DNA from 3 places in the Paenibacillus sp. alder61 genome. Region 3 is predicted to be linked to each of the others. Evidence: riboswitches for the same ligand, from Rfam matches in the RefSeq annotation. Region 3 holds a riboswitch; each other region holds the start of a gene.
What was found. Region 3 has a riboswitch for cyclic di-AMP ahead of LBW89_RS26770 (3D domain-containing protein). Riboswitches for the same ligand answer to the same signal wherever they lie in the genome.
Positions count from the first base shown of each region.

Region 1: it holds a riboswitch for cyclic di-AMP, as region 3 does, so the genes downstream of both, LBW89_RS24300 (C40 family peptidase) here and LBW89_RS26770 (3D domain-containing protein) in region 3, are expected to answer to the same signal.
Region 2: it holds a riboswitch for cyclic di-AMP, as region 3 does, so the genes downstream of both, LBW89_RS17950 (TrkH family potassium uptake protein) here and LBW89_RS26770 (3D domain-containing protein) in region 3, are expected to answer to the same signal.

Region 1 covers NZ_JAIUDG010000029.1:50,641-54,811, forward strand. Annotated here, with positions in the region: gene LBW89_RS24290 (M1 family metallopeptidase) at 1-594, shown strand, start outside; gene LBW89_RS24295 (hypothetical protein) at 860-1,690, shown strand; cyclic di-AMP (ydaO/yuaA leader) riboswitch at 1,912-2,046, shown strand; gene LBW89_RS24300 (C40 family peptidase) at 2,049-2,540, shown strand; cyclic di-AMP (ydaO/yuaA leader) riboswitch at 2,780-2,917, shown strand; gene LBW89_RS24305 (C40 family peptidase) at 2,925-3,398, shown strand; gene LBW89_RS24310 (GNAT family N-acetyltransferase) at 3,757-4,171, shown strand, end outside.
Region 2 covers NZ_JAIUDG010000017.1:9,817-13,987, forward strand. Annotated here, with positions in the region: gene LBW89_RS17940 (cation:proton antiporter) at 1-112, opposite strand, end outside; gene LBW89_RS17945 (potassium channel family protein) at 165-827, opposite strand; gene LBW89_RS17950 (TrkH family potassium uptake protein) at 841-2,175, opposite strand; cyclic di-AMP (ydaO/yuaA leader) riboswitch at 2,252-2,411, opposite strand; gene LBW89_RS17955 (CPBP family intramembrane glutamic endopeptidase) at 2,697-4,171, shown strand, end outside.
Region 3 covers NZ_JAIUDG010000039.1:11,133-15,303, reverse strand. Annotated here, with positions in the region: gene rsmA (16S rRNA (adenine(1518)-N(6)/adenine(1519)-N(6))-dimethyltransferase RsmA) at 1-530, opposite strand, end outside; gene rnmV (ribonuclease M5) at 527-1,093, opposite strand; gene LBW89_RS26770 (3D domain-containing protein) at 1,245-2,381, opposite strand; cyclic di-AMP (ydaO/yuaA leader) riboswitch at 2,640-2,847, opposite strand; gene LBW89_RS26765 (TatD family hydrolase) at 3,041-3,832, opposite strand; gene LBW89_RS26760 (HD domain-containing protein) at 3,845-4,171, opposite strand, start outside.

The DNA of each region.
Region 1 (4,171 bases), on a different contig from region 3:
TCCAGCGATATTTACGCCAAAAATGTATATTCCCGGGGACAATTGATTCTGCTGGATATCGAGCGCCAGGTTGGAGCCAAAGCCATGAAGCGAATCCTTTACAATTACAGCCAAAAATTCCGGTTTAAACACCCGACCACCTCCGATTTCCAACGCATTGTCGAGCAGGTGACCGGCCGAAGCTGGAAGGCTTATTTTAACCAGTATGTATACGATGGCAAAATGGCCGATTTTTCGGTGGATCGCATAGCGGTCCAATCCATTGCCGGCAAGAACGGGGCGGCCCTGTATGAATCGAAGGTTACGCTAAGCCGCCGGGGCGGAAGCGCCCCTAAGGTTCCGCTCCTCTTCAGCTTCAAGGACGGGCACACGGTCCGCAAAGTCTGGAACGGCGAAGGTGAAACCGTTCAGATGACGCTGCGGTACAAGGCACCTCTGGACTGGGTGCAGATCGATCCCGATTATTCGCTCGTTCTTGAGAACAAACATATCAACAACTACATGAGAGCGGAGGTCGCCGAACCTACCGGAACCCGGGCTACGCTTGGGGTCGTAAAGCTGCTGGAAGCGATGCTGGGGGCCCTCGTCTGGTAAGCCGCAAAACCGAGCCTATGCTTTTTGTACGCAGCTATCCGTGATGTTACGCTCACGAAACTAGGCCTATGCTTACGAAGTAAGTTCTGTACGCAGCTATCCGTGATGTTACGCTCACAAAACTAAGCCTATGCTTACGAAGTATGTTTTGTACGATGCTATCCGTGATGTTACGCTCACAAAACTAAGCCTATGCTTACGAAGTATGTTTTGTACGATGCTATCTCCAGATGTAACGCTCACAAAACTTTTAGGAGGGAAAATAATGACCTACGTACGGAATGGATGGGGGCTTGTTCGAAGCCAATTTCCCTCTGTAATCATCCTGTTTCTGTACCAACTGCTTTGGGGATTGTTCTTCTATCGGCTGATTCACTCGGCCGTTATCGCTCTGCTGTCGCGGTATCCCGATCCCCCGCCGAATGAAATGAGCCGGGTTCTCTACATGATCGAGGGGCAAATCGAGCTTGGACGGAACCCGGCCATCCACCAGCATTTGTGGATGCTGCTAGGCCTGATTGTCTTACGTCTGCTGATGACGCCGCTGTTCCAGGCCGGTATTCTTTACGGGCTGAGACCTCCGGAGGAGCAAAGGTCCGGGCTTCCCCTCTTCCGCGGGATGAAGGAATTCTGGAAGCCAGTCACCCTCTTTTTCCTGTTAGAGTTGATTCTGCTCGCCCTGCCCGGGCTATGGGTGGTCCCCCAATTGGCGACCCTCTTGCCTTGGCTTGTCCCCGAAAGCGGGCGAATGGGGCCTCTGCTTGCGATGGTCGGGCTGCTGACGGGATGGGCCGTCTACGGCTGGGTCATTCGCCAAGTCCTGCTGTTCTCCCAACTCGGCTTCCTGTTCAAGGAGGGGATATGGAACTCTCTACTAATCAGCCTTCGACACCTGCTGCCCGGCATCGCCATATCCCTGATTCTCGGCACGGCCGGAGCCGCCCTATTTCTCATCTGCGGGGCCTTCTCTTGGATCTGGACCGGGTTGACCGCTATGATTTTGCAGCAAACCTATCCTTTTATTCGCAGTCTATTGCAAATTTGGTCGGTATCCTCTCAATATGAGCTCTGGCAAACCAAGTTACATAAAGGTTAAATTTTTTTCACTTTTGTGCAGCCCTTGCGCCACAAGGCCTCCGCGTTAATGCGGGGGCTTTTCCCTGTGTTTTCGCCTCTAAATCTTGCTAAATAGCCATTGCCAAAATATACTTGCCTTTGTTACAATAGCAACAGCACAATTCAGTAACGATTTTGTAATTATTTTTGTCACCTTGGCAGGAGAACTGTGTCGGGTGTCGAATATGTAAGTAAATCGGATGTATACTACAGCCGAATTCCCTTGACGGGGAACGGGGGAACCACTTTGGGTGAATTGATCTCGCAAGAGAGGGATCATAGGGGGCCTTCAACCGAATCCTTAAGCTAACCTCGTAGGCATTGGAAGGAGCATTTTCTTGAAGAAACAGTTGACCGCAGCAGCAGTAAGTCTTGCCATTCTTTTCTCCGTTGGCACTGGCAGCGCTTTCGCCGATTCCACATTGGACGGCGTCATCGACAAAGCCTTGGGAACGGAATATGCTTCCGGCGGCACTACAACGGCCGGCTTCGATTGTTCCGGATTTACCATGTACGTCTTTTCGAAGATCGGCATTAAACTGCCGCATCAATCCGGCGCCCAATACAAGATGGGTACGGCCGTAGAGAAGGAAAACCTGATTGCCGGCGATCTCGTATTCTTCAACACATCCGGTAAAGGCGTTTCTCATGTCGGCGTTTATGTCGGCGATGGCAAGTTTGCCCATGCTTCTTCTTCCAAAGGCGTAATTATCAGCAAATTAAGCGAGAAGTATTATGTACAACGTTATGTCGGGGCGAAACGGATTCTGAGTACCGACAAGTACGAGGAAGTTACCAGCGAACCCACAGATCACGACGATGTAGAATAATTACGACAAGCCCGCAGCGATTCACCCGAATCGAGGACTGCGGGTTTTTTCATGGTTGTTTTGCATAGCCCGCTTAGGAGAAATTACCCGCCTCTCCTTGTCATAAACGGGACGATCGGCTTAAAATAACCGGCAGCCTTAGAATGACTTGCCAAAGCAAGACAGGCTTGGTACAATAACCAAAGTAAATAGTAACAACTTTGTAAACAATGTTCGCCACGTCACAACTTTGGGTGCATCAACTAGATCAGCCGAATTCCCGGCACCCGGGAAACGGGGGAACCATTTTGGGTGAATTGATTACCGATACATAGGGATCATAGGGAACCTTCAACCGAATCCTCAAGCTAACCTCGCAGGCCTTGGAAGGAGAACTTTTACAGCATGAGAAAGACATTTGCAGCAGCAGCGACGAGTTTGGCGATTTTGTTCACCTTAGGGACGGGGAGTGTATCCGCCGCAGATACGAAATTGAACAGCGTTGTGAAGTCCGTATACGGGACGCCTTATAAATACGGGGGGGTTACCACGAACGGATTCGACTGTTCCGGATTTACCAGATACGTGTTCAAGCAAATGGGCGTCAAGCTGGCCCGCGTCTCTTCGGCCCAATACAAGCAAGGCACTCCTGTCGCCAAAAGCCAGTTGAAGCCGGGGGATCTCGTATTCTTCAATACTTTGGGCAAGAATAAAGTATCCCACGTCGGCATTTACATCGGTGACGGAAAATTCGCGCACGCTTCTTCATCCAAAGGAATCCGTACCGATCAATTAAACAGCAGTTACTATAAGTCCAAATATGTCGGGGCCAAAAGAATTCTCAGCAAAACCGGTTACTCCACGTATGCTGAATCTTGATCCCGTTGCTTAATTTGAGGCGCTCATTTCAACATTGCTGACACCGCAGTGGTTCTTGCCGGAACCGCTGCGTTTTTTTTTCGCTATATACCATATAACGAAAGTCCGTTCAAAAAGGTTTCTGAAAATGGCCTTTCCGCCAAAATTTATTTTTTTTCGTTTGCCGCTTTCTCTCCCATACCCACTCTCCAAATCTTCCCATACTCCTCATTACCCCGCTGACGGAGGACGAAACACCTAGGTTCCTCCTATCTTTACAAGCAAACCATTTCCCGTTAGAGTGATGTTAAATAGAAATTTCAAATCGATGGAGAGACACACCCGATATTCATTTCCCATTGTTTAAGGAGGCGCAAACATGGAAAAACCCGTCACCACTTTCCGGATCGTTCCCATGGAGGAAAGCCACGGCGCGGCTATCTGTACCTGGAAATACGATTCCCCATACGATATTTACAGCTGGCTCCCCTGGGAACAAATGAAAGCGCTCGACGTGGAGTTTGGGAACCCGGCCTTAAGAGCGCAGCAGTATGTCTCTTTGTTGACCCCGGATGACGAACTCGCCGGGTTTGCCCAATATTTCCCGATGGAGGGGGTTACACGGCTCGGCATCGGGATGCGGCCCGATTTATGCGGCCAGGGACTGGGTAAAAGCTTTGTGCTGACGATCGTGGAGGAAGCACAGCGGCGCAAACCGCAGGATGTCATCGACCTGGAGGTTCTGACCTGGAATACCCGGGCGATTCGGGCCTATCAAAAGGCCGGGTTCGTCA
Region 2 (4,171 bases), on a different contig from region 3:
CGTCGGGCAGCTTGAGCAGGGAGGCCAGCTTCCCCGCCGCCATCCCTATACTGATTACAACTATGACTAAGATAAGAAAATGCCGGATCGCTTCCGTCGCCGCCGATTCCATGCCAATTCACACTCCAGATTATGCGTAATCTCTGTACCTTATAAAAAAGGAATTAGTCGTTAATGACAGCTTCGAATTCCTCGATGTTCTTGTTGGCACCGATAATGACCATAATATCGCCGGCGGCCAAATAATCCATCGCCGTCGGGGCGATGATGATGCCGCTTTCCCGGTGGATCGCCACGATGCTGCAGCCGAACTTAGCACGCGGATTCAACTCGCCCACATTTTTTCCATTCAGACACTCGGGCACTTTCAATTCCACGATGCTGAACTCCTTGGACAGCTCGAGATAATCGAGCAGGTTGGGGGTCACAAGTTGATGGGCTACGCGAATCCCCATATCGCGCTCCGGAAAAATCACCCGGTCCACCCCCAGTTTTTCCAAGGCCCGGCCGTGCAATACCGAAATTGCTTTGGCTACGACCGTTTTGATGCCAAGATCCTTCAGAAGAATCGCGCTCAATATACTCATCTGAATGTCGTTGCCAATGGCGACGATCCCGCAGTCAAAGTTGCGTACGCCGAGGGATTTCAACACTTCCTCATCGGTGGCGTCGGCAACCACGGCATGCGTCAACAGATGGCTCCATTCTTCGACGACGTCTTCATTCCGGTCTATGCCCAATACCTCGTACCCGAGTTCCATCAGCTCCAGCGCCAGACTGGAGCCGAAGCGTCCCAATCCGATCACGACAAACTGCTGTGTCTTCATCTTTTCTTTCCCCTTATCCGATAATCATTTTGCCTTCAGGGTGTCTGTATAGTTCTTTACCCTTCTTCGGCCCCAGTGCATAAGCCAAGGTCAGCGGTCCGAGCCGACCGGCGAACATCGTAAAACTGATGAGAATCTTACCCAGGACGGTAAGTTTTCCGGTCAGGCCCATCGTCAGACCTACCGTGCTGAATGCCGAAGTCGTCTCAAACAGGATGCTCAGAAAGCTCGCGTCCTCCGTGGTAGACAACACCATGGCCACCGCGATGACCAGAAACAGCGCCAGCATCGTGATCGTCACGGCCTTAAAAATACGCTCTTGGGCCAGCCGATACCGGAACAGCACGAGATCCGAACGACCGCGGATCATGGAGATCACCGCGCCCACAAGAATCGTGAACGTCGTCGTCTTGATGCCGCCCCCCGTCGAACTCGGAGACGCGCCGATAAACATGAGAATAATGATAAAAAACTGGGTGGCCTGCCGCAGCGCGCCGATATCCAGCGTATTGGCCCCCGCCGTTCTCGGCGTCACCGACTGGAAGAAGGAGGCCCAGAACTTCCCTCCCCACCCCAACGGCTCGAGCGTTCTCGGGTTGGTAAATTCGAACACGAATATCACCACAGCCCCGATCACGATCAAAGCGCCGGTCATCGAGAGCACGACTTTGGTATGCAGTGAGAATTTGCGGCGGCTTCGAAACTCGATCAAGTCCGACAGCACAATAAAGCCGATCCCTCCCGATACGATCAGAAACATCGCCACGAAGTTGACGATCGGGTCGTTAACGTACTGGGTGAGGCTCCGGTATTCCCCGAACAGATCGAACCCGGCGTTGTTGAACATGGAGACGCCATGGAAAATTCCGTAATAAATCGCCCGTCCGAGCGGCATATCGAAAGCCCAGCGAATCGCGAAAACGAGGGCGGCGCCGGACTCGATAATCAGCGAGTACAACAGAACTTTGCGAATTAGCCGGACGATGCCTTCCATCGTGTTCTGGTTCATCGCCTCCTGAAGCAGCAGCCGGTCCTTCAGCGAGATTTTACGTTTGAACACTAAGGAGAATAATGTGGCCATCGTCATGAACCCCAGCCCCCCCACCTGAATCAGCAGCATGATGACCACCTGTCCGAACGTGGAGAAATAAGCGCCCGTGTCCACGACCACTAGCCCGGTCACACAGGTTGCCGAAGTCGCCGTAAAAAATGCATCAATCCAGGGGAGCGTTTGCCCGGTCACACTGGAAATCGGCAGCATCAGCAGAAAAGACCCGAACAGGATGATGGCCGCGAAGCCCAGCACCAGAATCTGCGGCGGTGAAAACTTAAACCAGTTGGAACGCAAAGGCGGTTCACCTCGTTTGTGTATTGGCCAAAAATGAAAAAAAGAAAAAAGCACTGGAAATCCAATGCCTTTTGATTGGTCCCTGCAGCAAAGGCCTACGAGGTTAGCTGACGGATTCGGGCTTGCTAGGTCTGCCCTATTCGCCTTTCGCACCAAGCGGTCCGCTTGCTGCCGGCGAAATTCACCCCTAAAGATCGGTTCCCCCGTTTTCAATTGAAATTCGGCCAACATATTAGTTTCATTATTTTTCATTTCATTTTCGTCAAATGGATTATAAGCCTTATTCGAGCGTACTACAAAGTGATAATTGGATGAAATAATGCGATAAACCCTCAAAAGGGAGGAAACAGGCTTCCGGGTGTCGTCTTATCTAAGCCTTGCTTTTCTTTGCCGTCGTTATTGCGGTTTCTCATGTTTTCCCCCGCTTCTGTGGCGAAGAACCGCCCCCTGTGTTATCTTTTACAGTGACAATCGATTTGTTCTGTCATACGGATTCAAAAAAATCAAAAAGGAGTTTTGACATGTATTCCGACCCAAAACCGCAGCGCCGGATGAAGACCGGAACCTTGTGGGGACTTGCCGCTCTGGGATTAGTCTTGTTTGTCCTGCTCCAAATCCTCCCCTCAACGGCTTCCGAAACCCTGCAGTTGGAACAATCGGCACAAGTGCTCACCAAGGAGCAGGCCAAGGCGGCGGCCTTTAAGTTTGCGGAGGACGAACTGGGGCTTTCTCCCGGACCAGACGCTGTCGTCACTTATCAAACCCAATCCGACGTATACGGATATTTGGCCAAAGAAAAATTAACGGACGATTATCTCCAAAAATATGAAAAGCAATTTCCTTATGATGTGTTCCGCGTTTACTTCAGCCTGTCAGAAGAAGGATGGGACGGGGTCACCATCGACGTACATATGACGACGGGGAAGGCGGTCGGCTTCAAAAAAATCCCGGCGACCGATTTGCTTGTCCCGCCGGATGAATTGCTGAGCAGCCAAGGGCTCGCGCTCAACCTGGACGAGAAAATCAAGCTGGCCGAGCCCTATCTTAAAGCTCTCGGCTATGGAGAGCAAGGTTCCCCTGCCGTCAAGGAAACCGCCTCCGGCCTCCGGTTAACGTTTCAAGAATACAACATCGGCGATGCCGGAGCCCGGTTGGATATCCGTTACAAAGACGGGCAGGTTGCCGAGATCGTCGGCTCTTTTGAGGTGCCGCAAAGCTATACGGATTACGTGAAGCGGCAGAAAACGATCGCCAATTGGCTGACCTATGCGGGGTATGCCTTGTTCACGTTCGTGCTCGGGATTCTGGCCATTGTATACAGCGCCCTTACGCGGGCCTTTACTTCCTTTAAACGCGGGATCGCGCTCGCTGCCGTCTATTTTCTGATTTCGATGGGCTCGGCTTTGAATATGCTGCCGTATCTGGAATCGGAAGGGGTTAACGGCACGCTCCTGATGTTCGGATTCGTTGTTCAGGGACTCGTCACGCTGATCCTGGCCTCGTCGATCTACTTCTCGCTCGTCGGCGGCGACGGACTCTGGCGCAAGCAGGGGATCAATCTGTGGGCAAGAGCCAAAGAGCGCGGATACGGGCGGCATGTGCTGTCATCCATGGCGGACGGCTACGCCTGGGCCTTGATCCTGCTCGGTGTGCAATCGGTCATCTTCTTCATCCTGGAACGCACGATTCATACGTGGTCCACCACCGATGCTACCCAGTCGCCTTATAATATGCTTTATCCGGCCCTGCTCCCGCTGCTGGCTTGGGTGGCCGGCATCGGCGAGGAAGCGGTTTACCGGTTGTTCGGCATCCCGATGCTGAAGAAAATGTTCCGCAGCACGCTTGCCGCCAGCATCATCACCACGTTGATCTGGGCCTTCGGCCATACGCTGTATCCGATCTATCCGGTGATTTCCCGGCCGATCGAGCTGTTGTTCATCGGCTTGCTGTTCAGCTATATTTTCCTGAGATACGGTTTTATCGCCGTCATGTTCGC
Region 3 (4,171 bases):
CTGAGGCTGCCGTATTCCTTGCCGCCGGGTCCGGCCGCCATCCGCTCGGCCACTTCCTTTTGAATCATCACCACGATGTTCTCCAGGGGAAGGCCGGCTTCCAGCAGCTTCATCAAAATCGGCGTTGTCACGTAGTACGGCAGGTTGGCCACCACGCTGACTTTCTCGCATGCCTTGAATTCACTCGCAAATAACGCATGAAGATCAAGCTTAAGCACATCGCCATGGATCACATGAACCTGTGGGTAGGGCTCCAGGACTTCTTCCAGAATCGGCAAAAGCCGCTGATCGATCTCGACGGCGGCAACCCGCCCCGCCTGCTGCGCCAGCTTCTCCGTCAAAGCGCCGATCCCCGGTCCGATCTCCAGCGCCCCTTTGGACTTGTCCAATTCGGCGGCGCCGACGATTTTGCCGAGGATATTCTGATCGATCAAAAAGTTTTGACCCAAGCTTTTTTTGAATGAAAAACCATGCCGCTGAATAATTTCCTTCGTTCGGCGCGGTGTTGCCACTTCTTCTCTCATCGTCATTCGTTCTTCGCCTCTTTCGTCTCCAATTGGGCCAGCGCACCCGCAAACTCTTCGCGGCTGATCCGGAAGATGGCGAGCCGTTTATAAAACTGCTTCCCGTTGCAATACCCTATTCCCAGCCGTTCACCCATAAAACGCCGGCGCTCGGCCGCCCGCGGATGAACGATCAACCCGGCCTCCAGCAGGTCCTCCCAGTCGATCCGAGCGGGAGCCGCCTCTTCTTCCGGGGGGGCTTCGGTGCGGACTCGCTCCAACGCCTCACGGATGGCTTCCGGCGAGGCGTTCTCCACACCGATGTCGCCGGCCTTCGTCGCGTCCGCCTCCCGAAGGAAAGCATGCTTGCAGCCGGGTACCCGCTTCGCCACGATTTTGCGGATCCGCTCCCCCGCATGATCCGGGTCGGTGAAAATAATGACTCCCCGGCGTTCCATAGCCAGCTCAATTTTACGTAGGGTCGCCTCATTAATGGCCGACCCTCCCGTCTCAATGGTGTCGGCCTCCACCGCCCGTTTGACGGCGACCGTATCGTCCCGGCCCTCGACCACAATGACCTCCTTGATCATCCCCGCACTTACCTCTCTCGTTTTGGTTTAAAGACCGCTTATAGTTTCCATCATCACAATAACAAAAAGAAGAGGATTTCTCCTCTTCTTATCCGCGTCTTATTCATCATCCTAATATTATCCCATTCCCCAAGCAAAGTAAACGCTCCGGTTAGTTCAATTCCGGTTTGGTCGGTCCGATGACGTAAACGGTCCGGCCTTTTTTGCGTCCAAAATTCTTCGCCGATTTCAAGGAATCGTAATAGACATCCATTTTGTGGCCTTTGATGGCTCCGCCGGTATCTTCAGCCTTGCGGAAGCCGACCCCTTCGATATAAACCCACCATCCCAAAGGAACGACATCCTTGTCGACCGCGATCGTTCTTCCCTCCGCTACCCGGGTACCGGAAGCCGTGCGCGTGCCGATGCCGTCCTCCTCGGCGGAATAGGCCGTAAGAGTCACGTTTTTGAGCACTTTTTTATATTTAAAAGAGACGCCGCCTTTCGTCGTAAGGCCGCTGATATTAACCGCGTTGGCGCTGCGGGAAATGCTGGCGGATGCGACTGCTGTCGGTTTCTTCGTGCCAACGGCAACGACTTTCGGTGAAGCGGCCTTTTTGACCTCTTTGCCGAGCCAGTGTTTGGACACGAACTTTCCGTCTTCATACACTTTTTCGATGTTATGGACTACAACGCCTTCGCTCCCGGGGAACATCACCTTCGTCGTTCCTTTAAGCAGGTTCTTGTCGGAGGTTTTCACCACGGTGAAAGGAACGTTTTGCGTAGTCTGTATTTTATGTCTGGTAACGCGGACGACCTTGATGTTCAAGTTCGCCGAGACTTTGCTGTCCAAGGCCGGTGTAATTTTATCTTCCTGCCCCAAAGTGACGCCAAGTTCCTCGATTGCTTTCCGGACACTATCCTGTGTCGTGAAATGGGTCTTTGTCGTTCCATCCACGCTTACCTTGACCGGCACGGCGCGATGGATGACAATCCGGTCCCCGTCTTGAATCGAACTGGCCAGAGAGTGAGACACGTTATCCTCCGGCTTCAAAACGATGGACTGTTCTTCCAGCACTTGATTGACCAGCGATTTCCGGGTTTCGATCTGCTGACTCTGCCCGTCAACAACCAAGTATACTTTTTTGTTGCTTTGGCTGTAAAACCAAATCAGGATGATGAGAACTACCGCGATGGACAAAATTCCGACGACCGAAATCTGACGTAGATGTTCTTGTTTCCACCGCATTGCGTAAGACATGCTGGATGAGCGCGATTCATGGGATTCCTCATTGCGGAAAATGCCCATTTCTTCCGTCCTCCTTCATAGTCCCGCCGTCTAGGTCGAATCGTGTTACATATGACGTGACTACATTTCATTTTTACGAAATGCCTAATGAAAGCCGCATTCCGCATCCCGTCCCAGTCTACCCGGCATCAAGTCACCTCCTGTTTAACACAGTATGATGACCCTATTACGTTTATTCAAAACAAAAGAAGCCTTAGAAAGAGTAAGAGGCTCTCTTTCGTGGCTTCCGAATGTCTTGGTGTAATAGGATGCACGAGTTTGCCCTCTCTTAGTACGCTTACGAGGTTAGCTGTCGGGTTAGGACGCAGAGAGCCGCCCTTTCTCCGCCATTCGCTCACGGCGCAATGACCTTGAATTCACCCCAAAGACCCGATAAAGAAATCAATTACAGTCCGGTTGGAAATCCCTTCGGCACTGTAGTCGGTTCCCCCGTTCTCCATGTTCGGAGACTCAGCGAGACTGGTTCATGGAACCATATAACGGAATCGTCAACGGCAAGTTAACGACCCCAAATCGATTACTGAAAAGATTCTATCCTGTTTCGATGCATGTTGTAAAGGACGAATCAACAACGTTTATTTTAATAATTGGTTAAAAAAATGTAATATACTCACTGGAGTTGGTTAAAAAGCATTAATCTTTCCGAAATACTCTTTTTTTCACCCGTTTTTCTCCCGATTACTCGAGATACCAAATCGTTCCAGCGCATTTTGAGTTGTAATTTCAGCGATTTCCTCCACCGAGATCCCCTTTAACTCGGCAGCGGCCTCGGCGACCAAACGGACATGCCCGGTCTCGTTTCTTTTCCCACGAAATGGGTGGGGAGTCAAATATGGGGAATCCGTTTCGATCAGCAATCGGTCCAGCGGAGTCTTCGCCAATACTTCTTTGGGCTGCTTTGCATTTTTAAACGTAATCGGTCCGCCAAACGACAAATGAAATCCCAAATCCAGACACATTTTGGCAATTTCCCAGCTGCCCGAATAGGAATGCATGACCCCGCCGATTTCGTTCGCCCGCTCCTCGCGGAGAATCCGAACAACGTCTTCGTGGGCATCCCGGTTATGTATGGAAATCGGCATTCCCAGCTCTCGGGCCAGCCGGATTTGCTTGCGGAATACCTCGTGCTGGACCTCTTTCGGGGACGTATCCCAGTAGTAATCCAGACCGATTTCCCCGATAGCGACAACCTTTTCATGTTTGCATAAATTTGCAATCCAGTCGAGATCCTCTTCTTTCATCGTAATGGCGTCCTGCGGATGCCAGCCTACCGCCGCATAAATGAAGTCATAAGTCTCCGCCAACTTCATCGTCGTCGGGATCGTATCGCGGTTAAAACCGATGTTGATCATCCGCGTCACGCCTTGCGCCAAGGCGCGTTCGATCGCTTCATGACGGTCTTCGTCAAATTGAGGCGCATCCATATGCGTATGTGTATCAAATAGTTCCATGAGTTGTCCCTCCTATGTTCCCTGTTCAAAATATTCCGCGATATGTCGCGGCAGCCGGTCCATAACCGGTCTCAATTTATTCTCAGGGTAGTACAAATGATACTTGCCCCGGTGCAAACCGCTAATGGAACGCACAATATCCGACACTTCGGAAATTTCCTTCAGCTGGTCCTGCCGGTCCAACAACAGGATCTGTTTATCCCGAAATTCCCCGTTCGGACGAAACACATCATAAGGCAGATCGGTCGGAAAATCAATTTCCAGGTCATATTCCGGGTGAAGCCCGATTCTCCCGAAGGCAGCGCGAATTTCGTCAATCGTTTCCAGGTCCAGCGATTC